2 linked regions of the Candidatus Ruthia magnifica str. Cm (Calyptogena magnifica) genome follow. The protein of the gene in region 2 interacts with the protein of the main gene of each other region in a pairwise test. Links are inferred from orthologs where the notes say so. Each region holds a gene or a part of one and is shown on either strand. Other genes may lie near its edges.

Region 1 (5,107 bases), 280 kb from region 2 along the record:
TCACAAGGTATGGTGCTTTGCAGCAGGTGATGGTGAATCATTGCATATTTTGTCAGTTGATTCTAATGTCAAACTAGGTATGAAAATCAGCTAACCTTGAAATATTAGCCATTTTTGATTAAAATAATTTTTTTCGGAAGGATTTCAGAGTGGCCGAATGAGCACGCTTGGAAAGTGTGTGTACCTTTGTGTACCGTGGGTTCGAATCCCACTCCTTCCACCATATTAATTTATTATGAAACCAAATTTCCAACCTAAAAATATTGTCAAAACCATTGAAAAATTAACCAGAAATGGGCTTAAGGTGGTAGAAAAAGCAAGCCTTGGTACTAGTTGGAATAGTGTGGTTGCAGCTACTGATCAAACGGCTCTTGAATTGGATAAGTTCACTAGTGTTAACTCACACTTAAATGCAGTCATGTTTAGTGATGAATTTAATCAACAATATGAAAAAACATTGCCAATCATTACTAATTTTTATTCTAATATATCTACCAACAAAGGTTTATATCAAGCTTATAAAACACTCAAAAAAACTAATCTTAATAAGCAACAACAACATATCGTTAAAGATGTCATAAAGAGCTTTGAGCTTTCAGGTGTGGACTTGGAAGGCAATTTTGCGCATAGATTTAAATCCATTAAGAAAAAACTAAGTCTACTTAGTAATGAATTTTCTAGAAACGTTTTAAAGTCCACTAATGAGTGGAAAAAAATTGTAGATAAAGATGAGTTAAAAGGCTATAGTGATAATGAACTAGAAAAAATTAAAACTGATAAGGGTTATGAGTTAAGTTTACAAATGCCTGTTTATATGGATGTTATGACTTATTTAGACAACCGAGATTTAAGAGAAGAAGTGTATAGAGCTTATGTATCAAGAGCTTCAGAATTGGGTATTACTTCAACTGATTATAATAACAAGCCAATTATGGATGAGATTTTATCATTGCGCGCTGAAATGGCTAATATCTTAGGTTTTGAGCATTATGCGCAGTTATCTATTATGTCTAAAATGGTTAGTACAATTGATGAAGTGCTTCAGTTTTTGTATAATTTGGTAGAGCGTTCAAAGCCTCAGGCGCAATTAGAGTTAGAAGAACTAAAGAAGCTTTCAGGAATTGATTTAAAACCGTGGGATTTTGGGTTTTATAGTGAAAAACTTAAAGAGCAAAAATTTGGATTTAAAAAATCTGATCTAACTCCATACTTCCCAGAGAGTAGTGTATTAAACGGACTATTCTCAACTATTGAAAATTTATATCAAATTAAAATTGAGAAAATACAGCAAGATAGCTATCATGTTGATGTTAAAGTTTTAAATGTTAGTGATAAAAATGGACTCATTGGTAGAATTTATCTTGATTTATACGCTAGAAGAAACAAGCGTTCTGGCGCATGGATGACAGATTATCAACCTTTAATTGAACCTCATAAACCTGTTGCTTTTGTGGTTTGTAACCTTAATTCCTACACTAAAGACAAACCAGCTTTATTTGAATTTGATGAGATTGTTACTCTATTTCATGAATTTGGACATGCGTTACACCATCTATTGACTAAGGTTAAATACCCTTGTGCTGCAGGTATATCTGGTGTGCCATGGGATGGTGTGGAACTTCCTAGCCAATATATGGAATTTTATGCGTTTGAAAAACAAGTCATAGCCTTAATTTCAAAGCACTACAAAACTGGGCAATCTTTGCCCGATGATTTGTTTAATAAACTCATTGCTTCTAAAAATTTCCATTCAGCATTGGCTATGTTACGACAGTGTGAGTTTTCATTGTGGGATCTTAAAACACACATGTCAAATTCAGATACTTATGAAGTATTAACCCAAGTTCGATCAGAAACAGCGCTGATGGATAGCATTGATGAAAATAGATTTTTAAACACTTTTGGTCATATTTTTTCAGGGAGTTACGCAGCAGGATATTTTAGTTATAAATGGGCAGAAGTTTTAGCAGCTGATGCTTATTATTATGTACAAGGGGAAGGCGGTATTGGCTCTAACGCCTCTAAAGATTTCTTGTATAATATTTTGGAGATAGGTGGTAGTTTGAATTTTATGCAACAATATATAAAGTTTAGAGGTAAAGAGCCTTCGATTAATGCTTTATTGCAAGCAAATGGTATTTTTTAGCACATACTTAATTAAGGAAAAATATGATTAAATTTATTCTCAGTATTGTTATTATCTTAGCATTGATTGGTGGCGCTGTACAGTTTATTGCAACTGATGAAAGCTGGTCTTTAGTCATGAATAAGGAAGTTGCACTTAATAGTATTCAAAATGGTACAATTACAATCTATGAGTTAATTTCTGATGCTGATAAAATCAAAAGTGTTGACTTGACAACAGTAAAATAATCAACATTTTCAAGTAATTTTTTAATCTTCGTTAATGTGAATGAAGCTGTTAAATTTTGCTGAATACAATTGAGCCATTAGTGCCACCAAATCCAAATGAGTTAGAAATGGCATGATTGATTGTCATTTCTCGTGCTTCATTAGCACAATAATCTAAATCACAATTTGGGTCTTGATTGATGATGTTAATGGTTGGTGGTGCAATTTGATTTTTAATGGCGAGTGCAGTAAAGATGGCTTCAATGCCACCAGCAGCACCTAATAAATGCCCAGTCATAGATTTGGTTGAACTCATGACAATGTTATAAGCGTGCTTATCAAGGGCCAATTTAGTAGCATCTGTTTCTGCTTGGTCGCCTGATGGCGTGGAAGTACCATGTGCGTTAATATAATCAATTTGATCGGTGTTAATACCTGAGTTTTTTAGTGAATTTTGCATGCATCTGGCCGCACCTTCTCCGCCTTTTGAAGGTAGTGTTATGTGATAAGCATCACTACTCATGCCATATCCTGAAACTTGTGCATAAATTTTTGCACCACGTGCTTTAGCGTATTCGAACTCTTCTAACACCACAACACCTGCACCATCACCAAGCACAAAACCATCTCTGTCTTTGTCCCAAGGGCGAGAAGCGTTTATTGGGTCATCATTACGAGTAGACAATGCATGTGCTGCAGCAAAACCACCTAAACCACAGTTGGTGGTTGACATTTCAGCACCACCAGTAATCATTACATCAGCATCATCATATTCAATCAAACGAGAAGCGCCGCCAATATTGTGAGTGCCTGTACTACAGGCACTCACAATAGCAAAATTAGGGCCTTTTAAGCCATATTTTATAGAAAGATTGCCTGAAATCATGTTGATAATTGAAGAGGTGACAAAAAAAGGTGAAATGCGCTTTGCTCCTTTTTCTCTGAATAAATCTGCAGTTTTTTCAATTGTACCAAGACCACCAATGCCAGCACCGATAGTAACACCGATACGATGGGCATTTTGTTCGGTAACTTCAATACCACTGTCTTCAATAGCTTGAATGCCAGCGGCCATACCGTAATGGACAAAAGTGTCCATTTTTTTGGCATCTTTAGGCTTTAAGTAGTCGGTAATTTCAAAACCTTTGACCGAGCCACCAAACGTAACCGATTGACCTTTGGTATCGATATTAGTAAGTGAAGCAATGCCAGAATGACCCTTAAGAATATTATCCCAAGATTCATCTACACTTAAACCGACTGGGCAAACCATACCCATACCTGTAATAACAACTCTTCTTTTACCCATAATGTTTTAAAACTTAATATAAAAAGCACTTAATTTTAAGAAAAATAACTTTATTGCGTTAAGTTGATAAACGAAAACTATAAATTATTGTTAACGTAATCAATTGCTTGTTGAACTGTGGTAATATTTTCAGCTTGATCGTCAGGAATTTCACAGTCAAATTCTTCTTCAAGAGACATAACTAATTCAACAGTATCCAAAGAATCTGCACCTAAATCATCAATAAAAGAAGCATTGTTATCAATATCGCCGCTTACGTCTAATTGTTCAGCTACAACTTTTTTTACTCTTTGTTCAATACTCATTTGTTATTTCCTTAACTATTTTAATAGCTATTATTTTATCGTCAAAAAGAGGTTATACAAGATTAAATTTAAAATTTTTTATTAAAGTATTTTATGTAAATAATGCTAAATTTGATATCGGGTTGGGTCTGCTACTTTTGCTTCTATAAAGCCTAATTTTCTATATTCACACGCATCACAAATGCCACAAGCTTTTCCACTTTTATCTGCCTGATAGCATGTTGTTGTTAGTGAATAGTCAATGCCAAGAGAAAGTCCTTTTTTGATAATTTGTGCTTTATTCAAATGAATTAGCGGCGTATGAATGGTTAATTTTTTCCCTTCAATACTTTGTTTAGTGGCAAGATTAGCCATTACCTCAAATGCTTTGATATAAATCTCTCTACAATCAGGATAACCTGAGTAATCCAGTGTATTAACACCAATAAATATATGCTGACAGTCTAATACTTCTGACCATGATAGTGCATAGGATAAAAAAATAGTATTACGAGCAGGTACGTAAGTGATCGGAATATCATCGCTTTTAGAAAATTTTGGTATGTCTATTTTATCATCTGTTAAGGCAGAGAAATCAATATTAGATAAAGATATTTTCATAACTCTATGTTTAATAGAGCCAAAAATTTTGGCAAAATTCTCAGCAGATTTTAACTCTGACTTTTGTTTTTGTCCATAATCAAAACTCAGACTATAACATTCAAAGTTTTTTGTTTTGGCAATAGCTAAAGTTGTAGTAGAATCTAGCCCACCAGATAAAAGAATAACGGCCTTGATTTTATGTCTAGTATTAGACATTAGCCAAATTACCTTTTTCTTCTAACCATTTTTTTCGATCAGCTGCGCGTTTTTTACTTAACAACATGTCCATAGTTTGAAAAACTTGCAATGGATCATCTAATGTGAGTTGAATTAAGTGCCTAGTATCAGGTAGCATGGTGGTTTCTCTTAGTTGATATGGATTCATTTCACCCAAACCTTTAAAACGCTGAACTTGAATTTTAACATGCTTGTTTTTATTTTCTATTTTTTTAATAATAGCATCTCGTTCATTGTCATCAAGGGCGTAATGAACATATTTTCCTGCATCCACACGATACAAGGGTGGCATTGCAACAAATATATGTCCTTTTTGAATAAG
Region 2 (8,450 bases):
AGCTAAGAGATTAAGTAAAGTAGATTTACCACAGCCTGATTGTCCTAAGATTACAATTGATTCACCTTTCTTAATGCTTAAGCTGAGGTTGTTAAGTACGGGTATTTCTTTCTTTCCATCAAAGTAACTGTAACTAAGATTATTACACTCAATAATTTTATTCATAATTTAATGTCTTGACAATATCAATTTTTCCTGCACGTTTTGCTGAATAAATAGAAGCAATTATGACTAAAATAAAACTGCCAAAGGCAACTTTTTCGATGTCTATCATGTGTATTTCAGAAGGAAATCGAGTAATATAAAATACATCTTTTGGAAAGAACTGAAAACCTAAAATGGACTCAATACCACTAACAACCATTTCAATATTAAGTGATAGTAAGATACCTAAAATGCTACCAATGGTAATACCAATTAGGCCAATTGTCAGACCTTGGTAAAAAAAAATTTTTACAATACGATTGGGTGTCATGCCAAGAGTTCTTAAAATAGCAATGTCGGCTTTTTTATCAGCCACCATCATAACTATCATAGAAACAATATTAAAAACAGCCATTACAATAATGAGCGATAATATAATGCCGATCATCTGTTTTTCAAGATTAAGCGCTTTAATAAAGTTGGCCTTTTGTTCAGTCCAATCAATGCCATAATATTGATTGCTTTGTAAGCTAGCAACAACCTCTTGAGTGATTTTCTTAGCATTAAATAGATCATCAACCTTGAGTCGAATGCCAGAGACTTGGCCTTTCATAGAGTACAACTTTTGAGCTTGTTCTAAGCTAATAAATACTAAATTATTGTCATATTCGCTAATGCCAGCATCAAAAATACCACTAATGGTAAAGCGTTTAAACCTGGATTGAATGCCTATAATATTAGAAGATAATTTAGGTGTTAGTAGTGTAATTTTATCATTAATAATCACGCCTAATTGCGCTGCCAGTCCTGCGCCAATTAAAATGTCTGATTTAAGCAAGTTAGCATTACCAGACTTAATTCTATTTAACAAAATAGAAGTTTTTTTCTCCAAATCAGGCTTAATACCTCGTACACTGATACCTTGGGTGCCATTTTTTGCACTGAGTAAAGCATATTTTTCAATATAGGGCGAGGTGCTAATAATATTAGGATGTTGGTTGATTTTGGCTTGTAAATCTTGCCAATTATTAATTAAATTATTGTATTGAGTAATATACGAATGAGAAATAGCATTTAACACTCTATCTCTAAGTTCTTTGTGAAACCCATTCATGACAGATAGCACTGTAATCAAGGTAACGATAGATAAAATCAAACCTACCATAGAAACCCCAGAAATAAAGGATACAAAACCTTTTTTCCGACTAGAACATAAATATTGATTAGAAATTGTAAATTCGATACTCATTAGGGTGATATTTTGTCATAATTAGTATTTTATAAATGACTAAATAAAAGAGATGTATAATTAGTCCAACAATGGAAGATAAAATTAAAAAACTGGGTGATATTCTTATTGAAATATTCCATATTGTAGGGTTGTCTGTGGTAGGTGCAATAATTATTCGGTCAGCCATTCATGAATATTTTATTATTATGCAGCATGAGTCTGGCTTTGCATTACTTTAAGATATTTTAATTTTGTTTATTTAGAGCTAGGTGTAAATGACGGGTATTTATTTTAAAATCCATAAATATCAGTGATATTTATTGTCATTACGAATATTACTCGTTTCTTAGTAATTGATATGAAATTTTTAATGACGAATGATAAGTTTAATTTACTCATTATGATTATCTCAATTTTGATATTGTCTGTTGCTACAGAGGTATTGAAATTCACTGAGAAAAAATATCAAGCTCAAAACGAGTATTAGACAACAATGAATTTAAACATTCGAGGTATTATTAATTATTCGCTATTGCCAATATCGGGTATTTTTTATTTAGTATCAGTGTTTAGAAAATGGCTTTATCGAGTTAATTTTTTTAAAGTTCAAAAATTTAAATATCCTGTGATTGTGGTAGGTAATATTACAGTAGGTGGCACAGGGAAAACACCAATCGTTATTGCATTGGCGCAGTATTTTAAACAACAAGGTAAGCAAGTGGGTATAGTATCACGTGGTTATGGTGGTGCGCATCATCAAGGTAGTTTATTGGTAAATAAGGACACCAACGTCTATTTATCAGGCGATGAGCCGTTACTGATTGCCTTGCAAACAGATTTACCAGTGATGATTAATAAGAATAGGGCGAAAGCAGTTAAGGATTTAATCAACCAATGCCAAGTTGATTTAATCATCAGTGATGATGGTTTACAACATTACAAAATGGATAGAGATGTAGAAATTGTTGTTATTGACGGTATTAAGCGTTTTGGCAATGGATTTTTCTTGCCATTAGGCCCTTTAAGAGAGTCAATTACTCGCCTTAAAAGTGTTGATTTTGTGATAAATAATGCTGGTTTGTGTGCAGGTGAGTTTAGCGTTAAATTGACATTAAAAATGTTTGTTAATGTTAAAACAGGTGAGGAAAAATCACTGAATTATTTTAAAGGTAAATATTGTCATGGTGTTGCTGGCATTGGCCATCCTGAACGTTTCTTTAATGCATTAATCAGATTGGGTATTAATTTAGAGCATCATATATTTGCTGACCATTATATTTATCAACAAAGTGATTTAGTATTTGAAGACAATCATCCAATTCTTATGACTGCTAAGGATTGTGTAAAATGTACTCAATTCGAAAACGATCAAATGTGGTACCTGCAAGTTGAGGCTGATTTGAGTGATGATTTTTTAAAAAAACTAGACGCTAAATTATGATTGACGAAGCTTTATTAAAATTATTAGTATGTCCTAAAAGTAAAGCTCCACTTAAACAAGTAGGTAATGAGCTTATTTGTGAAGTAAGTGGCTTGGCCTATCCAATTGAAGATGGCATTCCAATTTTGCTAGTTGAAGAGGCGTGTCAATTAGAGCAAGGTACTAATAAAAAGTAATGGATTTTTCCGTTATTATCCCTGCTAGATATGCATCAAGTAGATTACCAGCTAAACTACTTAAAGATGTTCATGGTAAACCTTTAATTCAATTAACCTATGAAAATGCAATTAATAGTGGTGCAAATCGTGTAATTATTGCAACCGATGACAAGCGCATTGAAACAGTTGCCAATGATTTTGGCGCTTTAACTTGTATGACTGACGAACACCATACTTCTGGCACATCAAGAATTGCACAAGTATTGGAAGTGTTAGACATTGATAATGATGAAATTATTGTTAATGTACAAGGTGATGAGCCAATGTTAAACCCAAGTGTAATTGACCAAGTAGCTAATAACTTAGCAACCAGTTCTATGCAAATAGCAACTTTGTGTGAACAAATTACTAATAAGGAACAATATCTTGATCCTAACTGTGTTAAGGTAGTTTTTAATAAAGCTGGCAAAGCTTTATATTTTTCACGTGCTGCCATTCCTTTTTTTAGAGAAGCAAAGGATTTTGATTTAAAGTTGTGCTTTAAACACGTTGGTATATATGCCTATCGAGCATGGTTTATCAAACAATACTTAACCATGAGCAAGTCTTCATATGAGCAAGTTGAAAAATTAGAACAATTAACGGTACTTAATGAAGGGTTTGATATTCATGTGGCGCCAGCTTGTGATGGTATTGGGCATGGTGTTGATATACAATGTGATTTAGACAAGGTAAGAAAAGAGTTGAACTGAATTATGAATATTATTGACGGCAAACAAATTGCACAGAATTTACGAGCAAATATTAAATTAAAAGTTGATGCGCTTGATAGAAAACCAGGACTAGCAGTTATTTTAGTTGGTGATGATGAGGCCTCAGAAGTTTATGTTCGTAATAAAGATAATGCTTGTAAAGAAGTGGGTTTTTATTCAAAAAAAATTAACAAACCTATCAATACCACTCAAGCAGAATTATTATCTGAAATTGAGTGTTTGAATAATAGTGATAAAATTGATGGCATTTTAGTGCAATTACCCCTTCCAAAGCATTTAGATGCCAATTTAGTGATTGAAGCAATCTCACCTAAAAAGGATATAGATGGTTTTCATAGTGAAAATATTGGTAAATTGATGCAAAATAAACCTTTTTTACGCCCATGTACGTCTAAGGGCGTGATGATGATATTTGAAATGATTGGAGTGAATTTAGTGGGTAAAAATTGTGTGGTGGTGGGTGCGTCTAATATTGTTGGTCGTCCAATGGCGTGTGAGTTGTTAAATGCTCAAGCAACGGTTACTATTTGTAATAGCAAGACTAAAAATCTTTCTAACAAATTAAAACAAGCAGATATTGTTGTCGTTGCAGTTGGTATTGCTCAGATGATTCAAAAAGACTGGATAAAACCAGGCTCTATTGTGATTGACGCTGGGATTAATCGATTGGATAATAATCAATTGGTTGGAGATGTTGATTTTGAGTCTGTTATGCAGGTTGCTAGCTGGATTACTCCAGTACCAGGTGGTGTTGGACCAATGACCATTGCTGCATTATTAGAAAATACATTAATCGCATATGAGGGAAAAATATGAAATTTTTATTAAAAGGACTTAGAAATGGCTTAGGTGCTATTATTGCTTTTATTAGTTGGTTGATTCCGACTAGTAAGGTTAAGCGTACTAGTACACAACAAAAAAAAGCAGATGAACAAACTATTAATATTGAATTGTATCAGTTTTTTGGTTGTCCGTTTTGTGTCAAAACTCGTCGAATGATTAGACGATTGAATCTAAACATTGTTACGCGTAATGCACAAACTATTGGCAGCGAATTCCGAGATGAAATGCAACGAGAAACAGGTAAGGTTCAAGTGCCTTGCTTAAAGATTATTAAGGGTGATGAAGTGCAGTGGATGTTTGAATCTAATGATATTAGTGCTTACCTAAATAAACATTTTGGCTAATATTTATTTAGGTAAAAAGTCTTTTAACTCTGCAATGCTATTCTTTAACTTAGTTTTAGAATTAGCGGTTATATTGATATGACCAAGTTTTCGGTTTTTACGCTCAGATTTATCATATAAATGTAGATGTGCATTTGGCATTTCAAGCACGTTATCAATATCTCCAAGTTGGCCAATAATATTAATCATTGCACAAAATGGATATGTTTGTGTAGTATCACCAAGGGGCATACCGGTAATAGCGCGGATATGATTTTCAAATTGTGAGGTGTTAGCTCCTTCAATACTCCAATGTCCAGAGTTATGTACCCGTGGTGCCATTTCATTAATCACCAAGCCATTTTCAGTTTCAAACAGTTCAATGGTTAGGACACCAATGTAATTCATTTCATCAAGCAAAGTTTGCATATAATGTTGCGCTGTTTTTTGAACTTTTTTGTCAATATTTTGAGCAGGTGCAATGGTTAGTCTTAAAATACCCTCATGATGTGTATTTTCAACTAGTGGATAGTATTTGTGGTTATTGTTCGCATCACGCACAGCAATTAAAGAAAGCTCACGTTTGAAATTTACGAACCCTTCTAGAATTGATTCAGCTCCATTCATACTTTTCCAAGCTTTAGTAATTTGACTAGTTTTATAGATGAAAAATTGACCCTTGCCATCATACCCTTCGGTCGCAGTTTTTAAGATTGCGGGCAAACCAATTGTTTTAACTACCATTTGTAAATCTGCTTCAGAGTTTATCATTTGATAGGACGCGCAAGGAATGTTTAGCTGATTAAATAAAGCCTTTTCTCGACCACGATGTTGCGTAATAAATAGGGATTTCTCATTGGGATAAACAGGTACTTTTTTGTTAATTTTTTTAACAATGCCAACATCAATGTTTTCACTCTCAAAAGTAATAACATCAGCAAATTCTACTAAGGAGTTAATATTTTTATGGTTGTTCTTTTTGGCAAACATATATCCAAGTAATGCGGCAGGTTCATAAGTGGTGTTACCAGAAAATCCAAATTGATGATTTAGTGAATAGCCACTAAGTGCAAGCATTCTACCTAGCTGCCCTGCGCCTAATATGCCTATTTTCATTTTATTGATGGATTTGGATGGTCTAAAATTTCTTGTGTTTGTTGAGTTCTAAAAGTAAGTATTTTTGTCTTAATAGTGTCATCATAATTTGCAATGATTTGCGCCGCTAAAATACCTGCATTTTTAGCACCTGACTCACCAATAGCTAATGTACCAACAGGAATACCACTAGGCATTTGAGCAATGGATAGCAAAGAGTCTTGACCACTGAGTGCGCATGATTGAATAGGCACGCCCAACACTGGCACAATGGTTTTTGCTGCAACCATGCCCGGTAAATGTGCCGCACCGCCAGCACCTGCAATAATTACTTTAAGTCCGCGCTCAAGCGCACTAGATGCATAGTTAAACATCAAGTCAGGCGTACGATGTGCAGAAATCACCTTAACTTCATGTGATACACCAAGTTTTTTGAGTATATTCACTGCATTTTTCATGGTTGGCCAATCTGATTTTGAACCCATAATAACACCTACTAGTGCACTCATAAGCTTCCAAAAAGTTAAGTATTGTTGGGATTATACTTAACTTCAAGCATTGAGGGTAGGACAAAATCTTGATGTAAAAAAGGCAAATGCCCAGTGTTTAATATCAATGTTTTGATGTTATTTTGATGATACCAATGGCTAATTTTAACGGGTACTAAGGTGTCATATTTGCCCAGCACCACTTCTATTGGTATAGATAGTTTTTTAAATTGATTATTTAGATCTGTATTGAATAAGATTTCCAAGCCTTGATTAAGTGCTTGTGTTGTTACTGGGTATTGCTCAATAGCTTTATTTAGCTCTTTAAGTTTTAACTTGTCTTTAGTTTGTAAACTAATAAAACGTTTTAAAGCTTTAGATAGATTTAGTTTCAGGGTGTTTGAAAATTTCTCAAAATTATTCAAATATATACCAAATTCCCAAAAGTCTGTTTGGATAAAATTAGGCGTTGATGCAACAAGAATAAGCTTTGAAAGAGTTATCTTACTGGCAATCTTTATGGCAAGTAATCCACCTAATGACCAACCTAATAAAATAGAATTTTTTGGCAAAATTTTGATAATTTCATTACACCATTCATTGATCCCACCATCAATATTAGCACTTCTACCATGCCCAGGTAAATCAATAATGGTGATGCGGTATTGATTTTTATAATTATCAACCAAAGTGTTAAATAGTTCTGAATTAAACCCCCAACCATGAAGCAATACTAAATCAACTCCAAAACCTTGTGTGTTACTGTATAGCATATTTAAGTTGGGTAAGTAGTTGTTTAATTTGACTTTGTGTATGGCGGGCACTTAGTGTTATTCTTAAACGTGCTGTGTTTTTTGGTACAGTTGGTGGACGAATGGCACTGACATAAAAGCCTACATTTATCAATTTTTTTGAAATATGAATTGCCTTTTTACTACTACCCATAATGAATGGCTGAATAGCACTATTAGAATTTGTAATGGGTAAATTTAACGTTTTAGAAAAACTCTTAAAATAACGAATATTGGCTAATAATTTAGTATTTTGATCGCCATGTTTAATCAGTTCCAAACTTTTTAGCGTAGCAACGCATAAGGCGGGTGCAATTGCTGTTGTGTAAATATATGGTCGTGATTTTTGGATTAAAAAATCAATCAAATCCTCATCACCAGCTACAAACGCCCCCATTGTGCCTGCAGCCTTACCTAGTGTTGCCATATAAATCGAATTTTTTGGAATGATTGGCTCAAATATACCAAATCCATGCGCATCATCCTGTATCAAAAGCGCGTTATATTTTTTTACAATTTTTTCAATGCTTTTAATATTAGCCTGATCACCATCCATACTAAATATGTTATCAGTTACAACCAATCCTTGCCCTCCAAAAGTAATGCTGTGTGGTGCTAGTTCAGTTTGCTTACCTATTTTTTTCTTTAATGATTCAACATTATTATGCAAATAGCGCTGAAGCGGCAAGCCAATTAAATGATTAGCATCAATGAGTGAAGCGTGATTAAGTTTATCTTGTAAGACCCAATCAAGTTCATCTTTAAGCGCAGAAAATATCCCAATATTCGCCATATAACCCGTTGAAAATAACAAAGCTTTTTTTTGTCCCGTATAATCAGCTAATGCTTCTTCTAATGCATGATGCGCCGGTGTATGTCCGCTGATTAAGTGCGATGAACCAGAACCAACGCCAAATTTATCAACTCCTTGTTTGAAGGCTTCTTTAACTTGTGGATGGCTAGCAAGCGACAGATAATCATTTGAACAAAAATTTATCAACGGTTTTCCATTGATAGTCATCTGAGTATTTTGTGTATTTTTAGATATTTTTCTTGAGCGATAAAGATGACTCTGTTTAAGGTTTGATAATTTTTGTGAAAAATTCATGAACCTATTTTATAGTTTGTAAAGTAACTGTATAACACGATATGACTAATCTCTT

Evidence for each region.
Region 1: the proteins of RMAG_RS04155 (region 2) and acpP interact in binary tests that used the Escherichia coli proteins (3 or more experiments, as listed by UniProt). The link is inferred for Candidatus Ruthia magnifica str. Cm (Calyptogena magnifica) from one-to-one orthologs.

Annotation. Positions count from the first base shown.
Region 1 is NC_008610.1:616,264-621,370, reverse strand. Bases 2,353-5,107 are described here. They hold acpP (acyl carrier protein), read right to left. Parts: upstream 3,967-5,107; coding sequence 3,739-3,966; downstream 2,353-3,738. Other genes in these bases: parE (DNA topoisomerase IV subunit B), read right to left, coding at 4,757-5,107; queC (7-cyano-7-deazaguanine synthase QueC), read right to left, coding at 4,072-4,764; fabF (beta-ketoacyl-ACP synthase II), read right to left, coding at 2,423-3,661; RMAG_RS02835 (hypothetical protein), read left to right, coding at 2,353-2,373. In the rest of the region: RMAG_RS02840 (M3 family metallopeptidase), read left to right, coding at 236-2,146; more of RMAG_RS02835, read left to right, coding at 2,170-2,352. UniProt on the Escherichia coli protein: Carrier of the growing fatty acid chain in fatty acid biosynthesis.
Region 2 is NC_008610.1:894,843-903,292, reverse strand. What follows is about bases 5,401-8,400. They hold RMAG_RS04155 (alpha/beta fold hydrolase), read right to left. Parts: upstream 7,270-8,400; coding sequence 6,532-7,269; downstream 5,401-6,531. Other genes in these bases: RMAG_RS04150 (aminotransferase class I/II-fold pyridoxal phosphate-dependent enzyme), read right to left, coding at 7,256-8,395; purE (5-(carboxyamino)imidazole ribonucleotide mutase), read right to left, coding at 6,026-6,517; RMAG_RS04165 (5-(carboxyamino)imidazole ribonucleotide synthase), read right to left, coding at 5,401-6,029. Outside these bases: RMAG_RS04200 (ABC transporter ATP-binding protein), read right to left, coding at 1-165; RMAG_RS04195 (lipoprotein-releasing ABC transporter permease subunit), read right to left, coding at 158-1,393; RMAG_RS05875 (hypothetical protein), read left to right, coding at 1,465-1,614; lpxK (tetraacyldisaccharide 4'-kinase), read left to right, coding at 1,869-2,816; RMAG_RS04185 (Trm112 family protein), read left to right, coding at 2,813-2,992; kdsB (3-deoxy-manno-octulosonate cytidylyltransferase), read left to right, coding at 2,992-3,726; bifunctional methylenetetrahydrofolate dehydrogenase/methenyltetrahydrofolate cyclohydrolase FolD, read left to right, coding at 3,730-4,563; RMAG_RS04170 (glutaredoxin family protein), read left to right, coding at 4,560-4,934; more of RMAG_RS04165, read right to left, coding at 4,938-5,400. UniProt on the Escherichia coli protein: The physiological role of BioH is to remove the methyl group introduced by BioC when the pimeloyl moiety is complete. It allows to synthesize pimeloyl-ACP via the fatty acid synthetic pathway through the hydrolysis of the ester bonds of pimeloyl-ACP esters.